DNA from 4 places in the Peribacillus sp. NPDC101480 genome. Region 3 is predicted to be linked to each of the others. Evidence: riboswitches for the same ligand, from Rfam matches in the RefSeq annotation. Region 3 holds a riboswitch; each other region holds the start of a gene.
The links. A riboswitch is a leader RNA that binds a small molecule or an ion and turns the genes downstream of it on or off. The one in region 3 is predicted to bind S-adenosylmethionine.

Region 1 (4,754 bases), on a different contig from region 3:
AATTGCAGCATCAACGGCACGGTCCACATCTGCATCAGATAATACAATGAAAGGATTATTACCGCCGAGCTCCAGCGCAACTCGTTTTAGGTTTTTCCCTGCAATGGCCCCGATGTGCTGTCCTACAGGAGTAGAACCTGTGAAGCTGATTAATTTGGGGATCGGGTTTGTCAGCATGCCATCACCGATTTCTTCCAGGTCAGTTAGGATCATATTAAAGACGCCTATTGGAAGACCGGCATATTCAAATGCTGCAGCAATGATGATTCCTCCAGTAAATCCAACTTGAACGTCCGGTTTGTGAACGACTGCATTTCCTAATGCAATGGCTGGTGCGATGGTTCTCATTGACAAGTTCATCGGAAAATTAAACGGAGATATTGAAGAAATAACTCCTAGTGGCAGTCGATGTATATGATTGACTTTATGATCTATAGCTGACGGAACCTCATGCATTTGATATATTTCATCCACCATGTTAGTAGATTCTTCGACTATTTCCATAGTAAGCTGAAATTCAACATTTGCTTTAATAAGCGATCCACCCGTTTCACGGGAAATCATTTCAACGATTTCATTCCGGTTTTCCTGTAGGAATTCACCAACTTTAAGCAGGACCTGACGACGTTTTTCAGCTGATGTTTTTGCCCAACCTTTTTGAGCATTTTTTGCTATTTCAAATGATTCTTCGAGCTGTTTTGATGTAGCCAAGCTCACATTTGAAATCACGGCATTATTGTATGGGTTTAAAATATTATATTTGCGTTGACTTGAGCCTTCCATCCATTCCCCATTGATGAAGCTTTTGTTTAGATCCTTGAATTTCTCCATTTTGAACACCCCTTTATATTGTAAACAAATATATTTTACTGCTGTTTGTATCATATTTAAAATATCTATATAATTAAGTTTATATACGCTTTACATATATATTAGAGGTGCCAAAATGGATATTAGACAATTACGATATTTTCTTATTCTTGCAGAAGAAGGCCAGGTTTCCCGTGCAGCAAAAAAATTGAATATGTCACAGCCGCCATTAAGCCAGCAGCTCCGCCTTATGGAAGAAGAATTAGGGACTACTTTACTTGAGCGAAAAAGGAACGGTAAAAGTATGGAATTGACCGAAGCTGGGAGGGTACTTTACGAGAAGGCTAAGAATATGCTGCAATATTTCGAGGACTCCTTGCTCGAAGTGAAGGAAACGGGTGAGGGAATTAAAGGTACCCTTTCAGTAGGTTCCGTACTTGCCTATATGTCTTATTTACCTGATAAAATTAATGATTTTAAGAAAAAATATCCTTCCGTTTCCTTTAAAATATTCGCAGGAGATCCATATGAAATAAGTAATTATTTGGAGAATCAGGATATTGAACTTGCCATTGTTCATTTACCTGTCGAGATGAAGGGTCTTTCCATTTTGAACATAGGACAAGTGCCGAATGTTTTTGTTGTACCTGAGGTTTGGGACAGTTTCACTTCAAAGAGTAGGGTTCATTTAAAGGATATTGAAAATATCCCATTGCTTTTAGTGCATAGGGAAAAAGGACAAGGGATTTACGAAGAAATTATCGAGGAATTTAAAAAACGGGAAATACAGCCAAATATTTTATGCGAATGCCATGATGTAAATGTTCTGCTCTCTCTGGTTTCAGCTGGAGTTGGGGCGAGTATTGTTCCGAAATCAGCTGTTTCACCTCATATTATAAAAGGAGTGAAAGTGTTGGATATTATCGATTCTTCAATTCAATCGAATATAGCTTTGGTTTTTAGACAAGATCGTTATCTTTCCAAAACGGCAAAACATTTTATTGAGCTGTTTTGAAGAAAAGCTAGGCCTGCCTAATGCCTAGCTTTTACGTTACATTTAAAGATGAATCATTCCCACACTTCTTTTGCTACATCAACGACGAATTTCAGCTTTTCCCATTGCTGTTCTTCGGTTAGCTTGTTGCCGTGATGGGTGGAGGAGAAGCCGCATTGAGGGCTTAAGCATAATTGTTCGAGAGGAACGAAGTGCGAGGCTTCTTTAATGCGTGCCTTAACAGCTTCCTTGTCTTCGATTTCCCCATTTTTTGAAGTGACGACCCCCAGTACAACCTGTGCACCGCCATTTGGAATGTATTCCAATGGTTTGAAATCCCCTGAGCGTTGATCATCATATTCCAAGAAGAATCCATCCACTTTTTCTTTTGCCAATAAAGTTGGAGCGATACGGGCATAGCTTCCTTCAAACGCCCAAGTCGACTGATAGTTTCCGCGACATAGGTGGGTAGTGACGACAAGGTCTTCTGGTTTGCCTTCCAATGCTCCATTAATGACACGAAGTGCAAGATCAATTAACTGTTCCCTCGTATATTTTCCATCTTTGAACTGGAAATCTGGAGCTGAAAGTCTGGCAATATATACATCATCCAATTGAAGATAACGCACACCTGCTTCATAAAAGGCTTTCAAAGCATGCTGATACGCCTTGATGATATCATTTGCATAATCTTCAATATCAGGGTAGATGTCTTCATTATGAATACCTGCAGCAAATAACTGATTCGGACTGGGAATGGTTTGCTTAGCAACGGCACGTCCGTTCACGATTTTGTTCAATTCAATGAAATCACTAATGAAGGGATGTTCAGGATTGAATGAAACCTTCCCGGTATTGCGAACGTTATATCTCTCTGTTTCCACACCATCGAATGTGAGACCTTTTTCAGTCACATATCCCTCGATGCCATTTAATTGTTCGAGGAAGTCAAAGTGCCACCATGTTCGTCTGAACTCGCCGTCCGTAACAGCCTCCAATCCAACTTCAATTTGTTTATCGACAATCCGATTGATTTCTTCGGTTTCAATTTCACGAAGCCGCTCTGCTGAAAGGGTACCCTCCCTAAATTGCTTTCTGGCAATATGTAAACGTTCCGGTCTTAATAAACTTCCGACGTGATCGGCCCTAAATGGTGCTTTCGTTAATGTGATTGACATGTTGCATTCCTTCTTTCCTTTTAAAAATAAAAAACCTCTTCTTAAAAAATAAGAAGAGGTGTTGGCAACAAAGCTATATACTCTTCTTATCTTCAAGTTTTTAAACTTCTGGAATTAGCACAGTACATGAATAGTCTGTTGCTGAGGCATCAAAGGGCCAGTCCCTCCACCTCTCTGGATAAGAGTGTCTATTAAATTAACTATGACTATACAGGTAGTTTTTATAAAGGTCAAGAGTTGGAGGTTGAATATTTCGAATATACCGTTTATTACTCGGTTCCTGGCATGATCATTTTCTGTATTCGGCTTTTTATACCACTTTTTAGATCAGGTTTAGACGTGGTTTTTTAAAACAACGATTAGTAGGGAAGACTGAAAAAAATAAATAAAATAATTAAACCTACTTGATTAATGAGTATTTATGTTTTATTGTTAAATTGCATAAAGAAAAGAGAATAAAATTGGATTATCCAATTGGTCAACCAAAGGATACTGAATTGTTGTTCATTACAACATTTCTGTGTCCTTTTTTGTTCGGAAAAAATTGTGATAATACAGGCATAAGCAGTGCCTAGGAGAAGATTCATTGGAGAGTGGAAACATGAAAACAACAAATATGAAATCATGCTGTACTGTATTAAAAAGACGGAATTTTCTTTCAATTGAAACTGACCTTGATTCGATCCCGACAAAGAAAAACGATTTCTATAATATGTCTTTGATACAAGCAGGTGAATTTTTACTAGGATCAAGTGATGAAGATAGTTCAAGAGAAGATGGTGAATATCCACCACGAACAGTAAAGATTGAGTCCTTTTACATGGACCGATACGCCGTAACAAATGAACAATTCTATTGTTTTATAAAGGATACCGGTTATGTAACAGATGCGGAGAAATATGGATGGTCTTTTGTTTTTAACTTGTTTGTCAACAAACGAATGGAACGGGATATGGTGGGGGCAGCCGAAAAAACACCTTGGTGGATAGCTGTTCGAAATGCTTGCTGGAAGCATCCGGAAGGGACGGATTCCTCAATCGTGAATCGCTTTCACCACCCGGTCGTCCATGTGTCATGGAATGATGCCAAAGCGTTTTGTAGATGGGCTGGAAAAAGACTTCCGACAGAAGCGGAATGGGAATATGCTGCTGCCAGTGGAGTGGTAAATCGTAAATATCCTTGGGGGGATGAGTTGCACCAAGGGGGAAAGCATCACTGTAATATTTGGCAAGGCAATTTTCCAAACGAAAATTTGGTAGAAGACGGATTTTTAGGAACGGCTCCTGTTGATACCTTTGAACCGAATGATTTTGGCCTTTATAACATGTCGGGGAATGTGTGGGAATGGTGCGAGGATACATTTTCAATTCAACATGGAAGTGAAGTCCTCGATCCCGATCCTTTTGCAAAACTGATAAAAGGCGGATCCTATCTATGCCATCGATCATATTGTAATCGTTATAGGATTTCAGCCCGTACTTATAATATGATTGACAGCTCTACAGGGCATATGGGTTTTAGATGTGTTGCCAACTTAAAAAAATAAGTGCCATAGGGGATATGAACATGAAAAATTTGAGGTCTTTATTGGTTGTTATTTCGATGTTAAACATTTTATTTATCGCTGGATGTTCCTCATCTCCTTCAGAAGATGCTGGTGCACCTAACAGTGACGTTATAAGGATGGCTATTGATACTGCAGCAGGTGGTTCACTTCAATTCAGGGCGGCAGAGATACAGGGATACTTCTCAAATTACGGCGTAGAAGCAAA
Region 2 (4,754 bases), on a different contig from region 3:
AATCTCGTCCTTCGAAGGGATGGCAGCCCTTCCTAGTATAATCGAACAAGGACTCTCGTACTTGGATACGGATATTGGACTGAAAACAATAATGGAAATGGGGCCAAAAGCCGTCTTCCATACACCGGACACCGTCGAAACCTTAAGGGTTCCAGTGGAAGGAAGCTTTAAAGATGAAATATATCCCCAGTCCGGAGCCGTTTTGGAAATGGACTACACTAAAAATAAGAAGGCACTTCAAGAATTCTTTTCAAAAAAATAAAAATTGTATTATGGACCTCGCAAGAATAATCACAAAAACGAGAGGGATAAGTAACCCTTCTCGTTTTTTATCATCAATAAAGCAACCTGGATCATTTAACAAAAAGCGGAATGTTTTTAATGAAATCCGGGGTTATGATGCCATTTTCGGTAATGATGCTTGTAATTAGATGATTCGGTGTAACATCAAAGGCTGGATTGAAAGTTTTCACGTTTTCAGGAGCGATCCTAACACCTTGAATGAAGGTGATTTCCGCTTCATTCCTTTCTTCGATCGGGATGGAAGTGCCGGACTCGAGAGTGAGGTCGAATGTGGTTGATGGAGCGGCCACGTAAAAAGGGATACCAAAGTGCTTGGCTAATATCGCCAATCCCAATGTCCCGATTTTATTGGCTGTATCTCCATTAGCCGCAATTCTGTCGGCACCGACGATGATTCCATTTATTCCTTTCTGATGAATCGTATGGGCAGCCATATTATCAGAAATTAATGTGACATCAACCCCCGCTTGCATCAATTCCCAAGCAGTCAAACGCGCCCCTTGCAGGACAGGCCTGGTTTCACATGCATACACTTTTAGCGGAAAGTCCTTTTCCTTTGCCAGGTGGAAGGGAGCCAAGGCTGTGCCATACCGAGCCGTGGCAATTCCCCCAGCGTTGCAATGCGTTAGAATGGAATCTCCTCTAGTGAATAAGGATAAACCATGTTCCCCGATTTTCCTGCACATTTCTACATCTTCAGCAAAGATGGCTTTAGCCTCCGATACAAGTGCTTCCTTGGCAGTTGAAATGCTTTGCGCAGCTTCCAGAGTATTTTCCATCCTCCTTAACGCCCAAAAAAGGTTGACAGCAGTTGGCCGTGATGATGCGAGTTTTTCAATATGCCTTGATACATTTTTCTTGAATTCGGCTAATTCAGCGGTTGTTTCCTGTTTCGCACCAAGTGCAACACCAAATGCTGCCGTCAGTCCAATTGCTGGGGCACCGCGAACTTTTAATGTCAAAATGCTGTCATACACATCATCAACAGAATGAAGTTCAATGAATTCTGTTATGGAAGGAAGGGCTTGTTGATTTAATAATGTAATATGGGTATCAGCCCATTGTACCGAATAAGGTAATGGTGCATGTGTTGTCATGTGCAGGTCTCCTTTTAAATGGTTGAATAAGATGGCAGTGTACGTTGCTTCAAGGCTTCAATGACAGCTGGAACATCCAATTCTTCCCGTTTTTTAATTAAAAAAGCACCAATTTCCAATGTAGCCGTTTTGGCAGCGATCCTTGTTTCTTTATCTTCAATGACATTTAAATCGGCAACATGGGAAAGTCCGATGGTTCGCCGAATCAGTTCACAGCCGGCAAAGCCGAATGCATCTTTTTTGAATTTTGTCAGTAAATAAGGCAGATAACCTTTCACGTGACGAAATGGGCTTTTATTTTGGACTTCCCATAATTCGGAATAAGTTTCTTCAAAGGCATTCCAAAATTCATTAAGGTGTGTGAAAATCTCTTCCTTTCCAACGCTATTACGTGTGACTGCCTGAAAGAGAAGGTTGGCGGTGTATTGACCAAGGTCAAAACCAACTGGACCATAAAAAGCGAATTCTGGATCAATAACCTTTGTTTCAGTTTCACTTGCAAATATACTTCCAGTATGTAAATCTCCATGAAGCAAGGCTTCCTGCTCGGTTTCAAAGCTTTGTTTCAGCTTAGCGACCTCGAGGATCACTGCTTTATCATTCCATATATTTTTGGCGGCATCAGTCAATTCCACCTCGAAATCTCCCGGGAGTTCCTCAAAAAATGGATCTGTGAAAATGAAGACCTCAGTGATTTTGCAGAGTTCGGGATTCGTGAAATGTCGGGCAACTTCCTTTTTGGCAGAGGGTTCTAAATGATAATCGGATGTATAAAATGCCGTTTTCGCAACATATTCACCAATATGCTGTGAAAGCAATGGATATGAATCGCCTTCGATCAATCCTGTTCTAACGATTTTCAAGTGCGATAAATCCTCCATGACCGTGATGGCAAGCTTTTCATCAGAATAATAGACTTGCGGTACGAATTCTGGGCAATAACTTCTGAAATGAATCAGCGCATTCGCTTCAATTGCAGCTCTTTTCAATGTCAGCGGCCAACCTTCGCCAAGTACCTTGGCATAAGGAACCGCTTGTTTAATGATAATTCCTTTATTTGTGACTGTGTCTGTAATATGAAAAACATAATTTAAGTTTCCATCGCCGATTTCTTTACATGTTAAACTTGCATCCGCATTGACCAACCCAAGTTTTTTTGCAAGGGTTATAGCTGTTTCGTTTGTCAATCTCTTAAAATTTGAATGGTTTTGAGTCATTCTTTTCCCCTCCGGATTCAAAATAAGAATAAAAAAGCCTCTTTCATATAGAAAGAGGCAGAAGTTTTGGCTTCGGACCTCTTATCTTCCAGAATATGAATTCTGGTGGAATTAGCACCGTGCTCTGTGGATTTTATAATCCGGCGGTGAATCCGCCCCATTTCACAATGGTATTACAGTCGGTTGCTGGGCTTCATAGGGCCTTTATCCCTCAGCCTGCTCTTGATAAGAGTAAATGTTTTCTGAAATTTTAATCTTCGGGAAAATAATATCAACTTTTTAAATAGTTTGTCAATGGGTAATTTAATAAAAATCAGGACGGCGATCTTCGAATACAGGTATTTTGTTACGTGCTTCCGTAACTTTATTGAAGTCCAAGGTGCCTGTCAGGAGTTCGTTTCCTTCTCCGGCTTCACTTATGATATTTCCCCAAGGATCAATAATCAACGAATGACCGGCAAATATATTATTGACGTCAGAGCCTGAGCGATTAACGGCTACTACATAGGCTTGGTTCTCGATGGCACGGCTAATCAATAAGGCTCTCCAGTGATCGAGTCTCGGCTTTGGCCATTCAGCCGTAACGAATAGAACTTCGGCGCCTTTAGCGGTATGGGCTCGCTGCCATTCAGGGAAACGGATGTCATAACAAATGAAACCAGCACATATTTTTTCATCAAGAGTAAATAAACCATCCTTTTCTCCTGGCTTCAGGAAATGATGTTCATCCATTAACTGAAATAAGTGAAGCTTATCATATTCTTTTATGAGATTTCCCTGTTTATCGATGATGATCATGGTGTTATAGATTCCCTTGCCCGTTTTTTTCGCAATGGAACCGCCTACGATGTGAATCTCGTGTTTCCTTGCCTGTGTTTTAAGAAATTCAATCGTTTTTTCCGCCTCTTGATCAGCAATCTCATTTAACCTGCTTAAGTCGTATCCGGTTGTCCAAAGCTCTGGTAAAATGACGATATCGGGTTCTGACCGTGCTGCTTTTTCAAACCATTGTTCCGCAACCTGAAAATTGATATCCGGTTGCCCGAATGCTATATCCATTTGAATACAAGCTATTTTCCACTTCATCGTTTAAAACCCCCCACATGTAAAAAATGCTTTACAAGACTATGATAAACATATATTATTTGTGTCTAGAATTTCAAGAAATTTCAGAGAAGGTGTATAAATGGTGCAATTCGAAAAATCCAGACAGCTTCAGGACCTACCCAAGCAATTTTTTGCCTCACTAGTAGCAAAAGTCAATGCCATTACGGAGCAAGGACATGATGTCATTAATTTAGGCCAGGGAAACCCTGATCAGCCGACACCAGACCATATCGTGAAAAGCTTGCAGTCTGCTGCTGAAAAAACGGTTAATCATAAATATTCGCCATTCCGGGGGCATCAATATTTAAAAGATGCTGCTGCCGTCTTTTATGAACGTGAATTCGGTGTCAAGCTGGATCCGAAAAGTGAAGTGGCGATTCTCTTCGGGGGAAAGGCAGGCCTTGTCGAACTGCCGCAGTGTTTATTGAATCCGGGTGATACGATCCTTGTTCCGGATCCCGGCTATCCGGATTATCTTTCCGGTGTTGTTTTAGCCCAGGCAAAGACCGAATTCATGCCCTTGACAGAAGAAAATGATTTTCTTCCAAAATACAGTGACATACATAAACAAGTACTTGATAAAGCCAAAATGATGTTCTTGAACTATCCGAACAATCCCACAGGTGCTTCTGCAACTGAAAGTTTCTTTGATGAGACCGTCTCTACTGCAAAAGAGCATTCAATTTGTGTGGTCCACGACTTCGCTTATGGGGCGATAGGATTCGACGGAAAAAAACCGATAAGCTTTCTCCAGTCAGAGGGAGCGAAGGAAATAGGAATAGAAATATACACACTATCGAAAACATACAATATGGCAGGGTGGAGAGTCGGCTTCGCAGTGGGGAATAAGAGTGTCATAGAAGCTCTTGAACTATTACAAGACCATCTTTATGTGAGTCTGTTCCCGGCGATACAAGAAGCTGCTGCAAGCGCTTTGCTTGACTCGCAGAGCTGTGTAGAGCAGTTAGTGCAGATGTACGAGGGACGAAGGAATGTTTTCATTGAGGGATTGAGGGCAATCGGCTGGGAT
Region 3 (4,754 bases):
TTTTAAACCTCTCATTACAAGCCAGGCATCTTGGACACCAAGGACCGCTCCAAATGAGTTTTGGAGCGAACCGAGTCTTGCCGCCAATTCCGGATCTTTCACGACCGCAAGCCCAGCTACCACATCACTATGTCCGGATAAAAACTTCGTCGCGCTATGAAGGACAACATCAGCGCCAAGATTCAGCGGTTTTTGCAATGCGGGCGTCAAGAATGTATTATCAACAAAACTTAAGGCACCGGCTTTTTTTGCGATATCACATACAGCTTGAATATCGGTCACTTTAAGTAACGGATTTGAAGGCGTTTCAATGTATATGGCCCTGGTATTTGGCTGAACGGCCGCTTTGACGCTTTCAAGGTCCGTCATGTCAACGAAGGTATGCTCAATATTGAAACGGGTCAATACGCTTGTGACCATCCTGAACGTTCCGCCATACACATCTTCGGAAATGACGATATGGTCTCCGGCCGACAATAGCAGGAAGGCTGTTGAAATGGCAGCCATACCTGATGAAAAGGCAAAGCCGTGAGTGCCTTCCTCTAAATCGGCAATGATATCTTCAAGTGCCTCGCGAGTTGGGTTTCCGCTTCTGCTGTAGTCATATTTGCCGAATTGATCGATATCCGATTGATGGAACGTCGATGCATGCTGAATGGGGACGCTCACACCGCCAGTTGCCGGATCGAATTTATGTTGATTATGAAGTAATTTCGTTTCAAAGCTAAAATCATGACCTGTCATCGTAGTGCCTCCCTTTTTACATGTGCGAATGCTTGCTGCAGGTCGCCAATCAAATCATCGCTATCCTCGATGCCAACGGAGAAGCGAAGCAGGCGATTACAAACCCCATTTGCCGTTCTGACTTCAAGCGGTATATCGGCATGTGTTTGTGTGGCAGGATAGGTGATGAAGCTTTCAACCCCTCCAAGGCTTTCTGCAAAGGAAATTAATGAGAGCGATTGTAAAAATGGGTTGACCGCCGCTTCATCAATGATGCGGAAAGAAATCATGCCGCCTCTGCCGGGATACAATACATCAGTGACACAATCATGCTCCGATAAGTAATCTACAAGTATCTTGGCATTCTTTTCATGACGCTCCATCCGCAATGCCAGGGTTTTCATTCCGCGCATCAACAGCCAAGAATCAAATGGGCTCAAGACAGCTCCAGTACCATTATGATGGAAGGCAAGTGCATCACATAATTCAGCGCCGCTAGCAACGATCAGTCCCGCGAGCACATCATTATGACCACCGAGATACTTGGTTGCACTATGAATCACAATATCCGCTCCAAGCACGATGGGTTGTTGAATAAGAGGCGTGTAAAAAGTGTTATCAACGATTAACAATAAATTATATCGTTTAGCCAATGCTGCAACGGCGCTAATGTCCGTTTGCTGCATAAGGGGGTTAGTGGGAGTTTCGATGAAGATGGCTTTCGTGTGAGGAGTGATTGCTTTTTCGATATCCTCCAAACAACAAGTGTTTACATAGTCACACTGCAATCCCCATTTTTTAAAACCTTGTTCTAACAGACGATATGTACCGCCATAAAGATCTTCGCTGACAATCCATGCATCCCCGGATTTAAAAAGGGCGAGAATAGTGGAGATGGCGGCCATTCCTGAACTGCAGGCATAACCTTGGTCTCCTTTTTCCAGATCGGCGATGGATCGCTCCAATAGCTGGCGTGTAGGGTTACCAGTCCTTGTGTAGTCGAATCCCGTCGATTGGCCAATTCCTTCGTGACGAAAAGCTGTTGAAAAGTATACCGGCGGATTGACTGTTCCTGTCGCCGTTTCGCTGCGATTTCCTAATTGAGCAAGATATGTTTCAGATTTGTACATGGTTTTCACTGCTCCTTTGAGTTATATAAAATAAAAAAAAGTCTTCTTTAAGAAGAAGACTTTGATTAAGTAGGGACGAGTCATTCTTCTTATCTTCCAAGTTCACAAACTTGTGGAATTAGCACCTTTTCATTGGTTTGAAACAAATGAAGGTTGCTGAGGTGTCATCGGGCCATTCCCTCTACCTCTCTCGATAAGAGTTTAGATTATTCAATTTCTTTTGAATTTACTATATATACAAAATACTGTCAAGGACATTTTGGGAGTGATAATGCTTTGATGTTCATGATCAGGTCAATTGGAGCCTAGTGGTGTCTACACTTTATGTGTCTAAAAAGAATAATTGAATTTTCATATAAACATGAAGGGAACTTGGATTTTTCAGAAAAAATGGAAAGGGTCAGCGGGATATTTTTGCTTTAAAATAATAAAGTTTGTACAATGTATGGAGAGAAAGAATAATCCGACATTATTCATTTCATATGCAAAAGGTCTTCAATGAATAGTGCAAACATAGGAGGAGAACACATGGAATACAGAATCGAACGAGATACGATGGGTGAAGTGAAAGTTCCTGCTGATAAATATTGGGGAGCACAAACTGAGAGAAGCCGTAACAATTTCAAAATAGGTAACGAAAAAATGCCGATTGAATTAGTTCGTGCATTTGCATACGTTAAACAAGCTGCGGCAAAGGTGAACTATGATCTTGGTGATCTTTCCGAAGTTAAAAAGAATGCCATCGTCAAGATTTGCGGGGAAATCCTTGAAGGTACGCTTGATGAACATTTCCCGCTTGTAGTTTGGCAAACGGGAAGCGGCACGCAAAGTAATATGAACGTGAACGAAGTGGTCGCTAACAAAGGGAATGAATGGTTAAAAGAAAATGGTGAATCTGAAACCCTTCACCCGAATGATGATGTTAACAAGGCGCAAAGCTCAAATGATACTTTCCCGACCGCCATGCATATTGCAGCCTTTATGGAAGTCGCTGAAAAATTGGTGCCTGCCATCAAAGCCCTTCGTGATACATTCGATACAAAAGAAAAAGAATTTTGGGATGTCGTGAAAATTGGCCGGACACATCTTCAAGATGCTACACCATTAACATTAGGACAAGAAATTTCCGGTTGGAAAGCGATGCTCGATAAGGATCTAGCGATGATTGAAGAAAGCAGCCAAAAATTATTGAACCTTGCTCTAGGCGGAACGGCTGTAGGAACCGGAATCAATACAAAAAAAGAATTCCCGGGACTCTCTGCCAAACAAATTGCAGCAGATACAGGATACCCTTTTGTCACATCTGATAATAAGTTCCATGCATTGACTAGCCATAACGAAATAGTCTACGCACACGGTGCTTTGAAAGCATTGGCGGCGGATTTAATGAAAATTGCGAACGATGTCAGATGGCTTGCAAGTGGACCAAGAAGCGGAATCGGCGAAATAGCCATTCCGGAAAACGAACCGGGCAGCTCCATCATGCCAGGTAAAGTCAATCCAACACAAAGTGAAGCGCTTACCATGATTGCAACACAAATCGTTGGTAACGATGCTACAATTGGCTTTGCAGCAAGTCAAGGTAACTTTGAATTGAATGTATTCAAACCAGTCATCATCTATAACTTCCTGCAGACGGTCAAATTATTGACGGAAGGCATTCATTCATTCAACGACAATTGTGCGGTGGGCATCACTGCAAATGAAGATAAAATCAAAGAAAATGTAGAACGTTCCCTTATGTTGGTAACAGCATTGAACCCGCATATCGGTTATGAAAAAGCAGCCAAGATTGCCAAAACGGCATTCAAGGACAACTCTACGTTAAAAGAAGCGGCGTTGAAATTGGAGTTCCTGACGGAAGATGAATTCAAAGCATGGGTCGATCCTGCTAACATGGTTAATAAATAATTAGTAGTGCCCTCCCTCTGGTATTAGGGAGGGTGTTTCCATGTGTTAAAATAATGGAATCTACAAATACTGAAATCATAAGTATCGGGAACAGGAGGAAAAACAATGTCTATATGCCCGCTTTGCAACGGTCTGAGAAAAATTCATGTGAAATGCCCGGAATGCGGCAGTGATCTTGAGGATAAAGGGAAATTCATGGACTACGCGGATGATTACAGTGCTTATATGGATATCGACATACTTAAAGAAAACGACGGATACCCTCAATCCCTTCAAAAAGGCCAATGCCCGCATCTCATGAAATGCCCGGAATGCGGACATGATGAAGTGGTATTGGTCCAGGAATGAATTTGAATAAACGTAAAAAGACCCATTATGGATGGGTCTTTTTACGTTTAATTGGCAGATAACTTCATGCTTTCCTGCATCTGTTCATCTTCTTCAACTAAAATGCGATGTTCAGTCCCTTTATCAAAAAAGTGTGCTTTATTCATGTCGAGGGCAAGATCGATCTTTTCCCCTGCCTGAATAATATTCTTGGCATCGACCCGTGCAACGAAGTCCTGCCCCTCTAATGTGGAGTAGAGCATAATCTCCGCGCCCATGAGTTCGGCTACATCAATTTGGGTCGTGAATGTAGTGTTAGGGGACTTCGTGAAGTAAGCTCCTTCATTATGGAAATCCTCCGGACGGATTCCAAGGATAACATCTTTTCCGGCATATCCTTGATCACGCAGCATTTTCATTTTCAATTCAGGTATTTCAAGCGTTTGTTCGCCTATTTTAATTGTGCCTTCTTTTAATGTTCCGGTAAAGAAGTTCATGGCAGGCGATCCGATAAAGCCGCCGACGAAAACATTTATTGGTTTCTCATAAACGTCCTTTGGAGCACCAACCTGTTGGATGATACCATCTTTCATTACAACAAGGCGTGTCGCCATGGTCATTGCCTCTGTTTGGTCATGCGTGACATATATCGTTGTAGTGTCG
Region 4 (4,754 bases), on a different contig from region 3:
TGTACTGATGATCAATTCTTTCTTTGCAATGTCTTGGAAAGTGATGGACTCTTTTTCATTTAACTCGTCATCTTTATGGATCAAAAGCATGAATTTTTCATTATAAAGGGGAGTGGACAGAATTTCATCGTTATTGATGGGCTGGTTCGTGATGGTGAAATGAACATTATACCGATTTAACGAATCGAAAACTTTCTCTTCCCCTAATATTTCCCTTACTTTTATATGAATATTAGGATAATTGATTTTAAAATTCCTGATTATCTTCGGAAACCAAAATTTGAATGATTCTATGGAACCTATAGATACTGTTCCGCTTCCAACATCCTTCATTTCCTTAAGTTCCACTTGCAAATTATCGAATCTTCTTAACAGGTCAACAGATCTCGTATAAAAAAGACCCCCTGCTTCCGTAAGCTCAAGACCCCTTGTATTACGTTCCAAAAGCTGTAAACTAACTTCATTTTCTAATTTCATTATGGCATTACTTAGGGAAGGTTGTGATATATGCAGCATTTTTGCCGCTTTTGAGAAATTCTTTTCCTGGACGGTGGTAGTGAAATACCGAAGTTGACGAATATCCATTTATGCTCCTTTCTATAGCTTTAAACTATAGATATATTGAATTTTTGTATTGGTAATTATATATTATCTCATCTATAATTTTTAAAAAAGATATTTCGGAATTTTTTAAATAAAGGAGAAATTATGTATACTAATCCGACTTCAAAATATTGGAATGGAAGAATTGATTCCCAATCTGACATGGACAGCTTCAGATACCACCAAAGAGTACGGTTGGCTCCGATATCGGAATTAGCCATCTCTTCCAATGCATCAAAGACCTTTGGGTTGATTGGCTTCAAATGTGATGAAGGCGTCAGAAGGAATAAAGGCAGGATTGGTGCTGCAGAGGGTCCTGATCATATTAGGCAATACTTGGCGAAATTACCCTGTCATTTACCGTCCCAAACCGAGCTGGTGGATGCTGGCGATGTAATATGTGAAAGTACGGAAATGGAGGCCGCCCAATTCGAACTGGGATCGACTGTTGACCGGATATTGGAGACTAAAGCGATTCCTATCATACTTGGGGGAGGGCACGAAACCCTGTATGGCCATTATCTTGGGATTAGGAAATCCATTGGACCAAAAGCTAGATTGGGGATCATTAATATTGACGCGCACTTTGATATGAGGCCCTATGAAAAAGAAAGTTCATCAGGAACGATGTTTAAGCAGATTTTGGACGAAGACCAAAGTTGTGGATATTTATGTGTCGGAATTCAGAAGCAGGGGAATACAAAGGCACTTTTTGAAACCGCTGAGAGGAGTAAGGTAGACTACATATTGGAAGAAGATTTGTCATTGAACGAAATGGATGAAACAAAGCGGCGGATAAATGAATTCGTTAATAAAAATGACTACATTATGCTTACATTATGTACGGACGTCATTGATTCAGCATATGCACCTGGGGTGAGTGCTCCATCGCCGTTTGGACTGAATCCGAAATTGGTACGTGCGATTATTAGGCATATCGTATCGAATGAAAAAATCCTCTCCTTTGACATTTCGGAAGTGAATCCTTCGTTGGACGAAAATAATAAAACCGTAACATTGGCAGCACATTTAATAAATGAAGTTTTGCTGCATTTTAAATAATGAATGGATATGGAAGAGGGCAATTCCAATTTGGTCCTTCCAGCTTTCCTCAATGTTATCTCCATGCTCAATTATAAGTGTTGAAACTAAGTCCTTTGGCAGCACCCAGGCTGTCCGTGAATCATTCATGGACAGTCTTTTTTACGCCCCCTTTACACGCGTTAATGATCGGGGCCATTGCTTGACTCCCCGTTATAGGATTAACCATGGCTCTGCAAAGTTCACTACTGATACTTGTGGGTTTTTGGTTTATAATAACAACCATCTAGGGGGGATTTTTTATGAATGAATATAAAGTGACGGTCAGGAATGGCAGTACCTTGATCTTGTCGGAAATCATTAAAGCTGAAGATGAAAGAGAAGTCCTTGGAACTCTTTTGATTTCCAGCGAATTATTTAATCAACCATTTACCGACATCAGGATTTTAGAACGCTGATTTGTGCCTGTCCGTTCGATTTGTTACACTGTAATAAATTCTAATACGGTAGGCGATAGTATGTGTGGACGTTTTACCCTTTTCACTGACATTGAAGAAATAAAAGATCGGTTTGATATTCAGGGATCGTTTGATGGGGAATACCAATTCAGCTACAATATTGCTCCCTCCCAATCCGTTCTCTCCGTCATTAATGACGGGGCAAGGAATCGACTTGGATATCTTCGGTGGGGACTCATTCCTTTCTGGGCAAAAGACGAAAAAGTGGGCTACAAAATGATCAATGCCAGAGCGGAAACCATTGCTGAGAAAGCAAGCTTCAGGAATGCGTATAAGAAGAAGAGATGCTTGATAATCGCTGACTCTTTTTATGAATGGAAGAAGACACCGGAAAGAAAAATACCGATGCGAATAAAACTGAAGAATCATGCTCCATTTGGAATGGCGGGTATCTGGGAATCCTGGAAATCTCCTGAAGGCATCAGCGTCTATTCATGCTCCGTTATAACAACCGTTCCTAATGAGCTAATGACCAGCATTCATGATCGTATGCCTGTCATCCTTAAACCAGAAGATGAAAAAGAATGGTTGAGTCCAACAAATAATGATCCTGCATATCTGCAGCAGTATTTAAAGTCATTCGATTCGGAACAGATGGAAGCCTTTGAGGTATCGACTGATGTGAATTCGACCAAAAATAATTCATCTAACCTAATACAACAAATTTGCTGAGAGGTCATAAGACCTCTTTTTTATATGAATTCCGTCCCGATAAATGAAAAAAAACTGATTAACCGCACATGTCAAGATTTCTTTATAAATAGTAAGGAGTGCATGTAAAATACTTTAAAATTAACCCTTGCGAAAATAGACAAAATGCTGTACTGTTATATTTGCTTTTCAAAACGACTTTCGATGTCACTTTCACAAACTCAGATGGTTTCAGCAAGTTTCCAGTGTGGTACTTTTCTGGAAGGCATCGTAATATTTGATAAATTATATAATGTAATCTTCTTATCAAGAGAGACGGAGGGACTGGCCCGAAGATGTCTCGGCAGCGGACTTAAATGGAGTGCTGTGCCAAATCCAGCAGGCTGATTTTTGCCTGAAAGATAAGGAGGGTGTTTTTTATAAATTAAAAGACCTCTTCTTGTTGTTAAATAGAAGGGGTCTTTTTTATGCCAGTTTTTTTGCTATATCTCCAAGACTGGATAATCAGGTAGGTTCAAATTGGAGTTATTTGCGAAAGCTGTTAATAGAATAAGAGCTGTGACACATGTCACGGGAAAAATAAAAAGAGGTGTACATCATGAGCGCAAACAATAAAGGGAATCCATGGGCATTGATCCCATTTGTCGTATTTTTAATTTTATTTATAGGGTCCGGAATCATCACCAAAGATTTTTATTCATTTCCGGTGATTGTAGCGATTTCAATTGCTTCGGCAGCTGCATTGGCAATGAATCGGAAAGAGACATTAAATCATAAGGTTGATATCTTCTGTAAAGGTGCCGGGGACGCCAATATTATGTTAATGGTTATCATTTTCCTTTTAGCCGGCGCTTTCGCCGAAGTTGCCAATGGCATGGGGGCAGTTGAATCAACAGTGAATCTTGCCTTAGCTGTTTTTCCGCAAAATCTATTAATGGTAGGGATATTCATTATTGCTTGTTTTATTTCTTTATCCATGGGGACAAGCATGGGAACGATTGTTGCACTAGCACCTATTGGGGTCGGAATTAGTGAGCAAACCGATATTTCGCTTGCCTTTTCAATGGCGGCCGTTATTGGCGGTGCGATGTTTGGGGATAACCTTTCCTTCATATCAGATACGACAATCGCTGCGGTTCGAACACAGGGAACGAAAATGAAGGATAAGTTTAAAGTGAATTTTTTCATCGTTTTACCTGCGGCCATCATCACATGTGCAATCCTTGGAATTTTAACAATGGGTGAACAAGCTGACATCTCCCAACATTCTTATAATTGGGTGAAGATTCTTCCATATCTTTGCGTATTGATCACTGCATTGGCAGGAGTCAATGTGTTCCTGGTCCTTTCCATCGGAATCGTATTTGCCGGAATTATCGGCTTGGCTGATGGAAGTTATAAACCGTTGGGTGTCATTCAAAAAGTTGGAGAAGGAATGGCGGGAATGTATGAAATCTCCTTCCTTGCCATTTTAATTGCAGGTATGGTAGCTGTTATCAAACATAATGGTGGCATCGATTATCTACTCCACCTAGTGACCCGAAATAGCAAATCAAAAAAAGGGGCGGAATTCAGTATTGCAGGGCTTGTTGGTTTGACAAACCTTTCAACGGCAAATAACACGATTTCGATTATCATTGCCGGGCCACTTGCCAAAAATATCGCTGAAAAGTATGGGATTGATCCGCGTAAATCAGCGAGCTTGCTTGACATATTTGCATGTTGTATCCAAGGGTTGATACCATATGGAGCACAACTGCTTGTTGCAGCAGGGGTAGCAAAGATTTCTCCGGTAAGCATCTTGCAGTATTCATATTACCCAATACTAATTGGATTTTGTGGCTTCCTTGCCATCTTGATTGGTTTTCCACGGTTTCAGCCGGGAAATGATGGATCGAAGAACTAAAAGTTAAAACAAAGTTGATTGGAGCGGGTTTGCGA

Region 1: linked by a shared signal. The riboswitch ahead of ACQKMF_RS14105 (5-methyltetrahydropteroyltriglutamate--homocysteine S-methyltransferase) and the one ahead of ACQKMF_RS22265 (methionine biosynthesis PLP-dependent protein) in region 3 are both predicted to bind S-adenosylmethionine.
Region 2: linked by a shared signal. The riboswitch ahead of mtnK (S-methyl-5-thioribose kinase) and the one ahead of ACQKMF_RS22265 (methionine biosynthesis PLP-dependent protein) in region 3 are both predicted to bind S-adenosylmethionine.
Region 4: linked by a shared signal. The riboswitch ahead of ACQKMF_RS09055 (Na+/H+ antiporter NhaC family protein) and the one ahead of ACQKMF_RS22265 (methionine biosynthesis PLP-dependent protein) in region 3 are both predicted to bind S-adenosylmethionine.

What each region holds. Positions count from the first base shown of each region.
Region 1 is NZ_JBNNSB010000003.1:575,685-580,438, forward strand. Features, by position in the region: gene ACQKMF_RS14095 (aldehyde dehydrogenase family protein) at 1-831, opposite strand, end outside; gene ACQKMF_RS14100 (LysR family transcriptional regulator) at 947-1,825, shown strand; gene ACQKMF_RS14105 (5-methyltetrahydropteroyltriglutamate--homocysteine S-methyltransferase) at 1,879-2,982, opposite strand; SAM riboswitch class I at 3,066-3,167, opposite strand; gene ACQKMF_RS14110 (formylglycine-generating enzyme family protein) at 3,584-4,528, shown strand; gene ACQKMF_RS14115 (ABC transporter substrate-binding protein) at 4,543-4,754, shown strand, end outside.
Region 2 is NZ_JBNNSB010000001.1:1,452,697-1,457,450, forward strand. Features, by position in the region: gene ACQKMF_RS07240 (LCP family protein) at 1-262, shown strand, start outside; gene mtnA (S-methyl-5-thioribose-1-phosphate isomerase) at 354-1,400, opposite strand; gene mtnK (S-methyl-5-thioribose kinase) at 1,415-2,617, opposite strand; SAM riboswitch class I at 2,696-2,849, opposite strand; gene ACQKMF_RS07255 (carbon-nitrogen family hydrolase) at 2,921-3,703, opposite strand; gene ACQKMF_RS07260 (pyridoxal phosphate-dependent aminotransferase) at 3,804-4,754, shown strand, end outside.
Region 3 is NZ_JBNNSB010000007.1:296,397-301,150, forward strand. Features, by position in the region: gene metC (cystathionine beta-lyase) at 1-744, opposite strand, end outside; gene ACQKMF_RS22265 (methionine biosynthesis PLP-dependent protein) at 741-1,853, opposite strand; SAM riboswitch class I at 1,940-2,053, opposite strand; gene fumC (class II fumarate hydratase) at 2,382-3,764, shown strand; gene ACQKMF_RS22275 (hypothetical protein) at 3,870-4,112, shown strand; gene ACQKMF_RS22280 (ABC transporter ATP-binding protein) at 4,160-4,754, opposite strand, start outside.
Region 4 is NZ_JBNNSB010000002.1:299,709-304,462, reverse strand. Features, by position in the region: gene ACQKMF_RS09075 (LysR family transcriptional regulator) at 1-585, opposite strand, end outside; gene hutG (formimidoylglutamase) at 709-1,665, shown strand; gene ACQKMF_RS09065 (hypothetical protein) at 1,947-2,102, shown strand; gene ACQKMF_RS09060 (SOS response-associated peptidase) at 2,163-2,834, shown strand; SAM riboswitch class I at 3,114-3,221, shown strand; gene ACQKMF_RS09055 (Na+/H+ antiporter NhaC family protein) at 3,412-4,719, shown strand.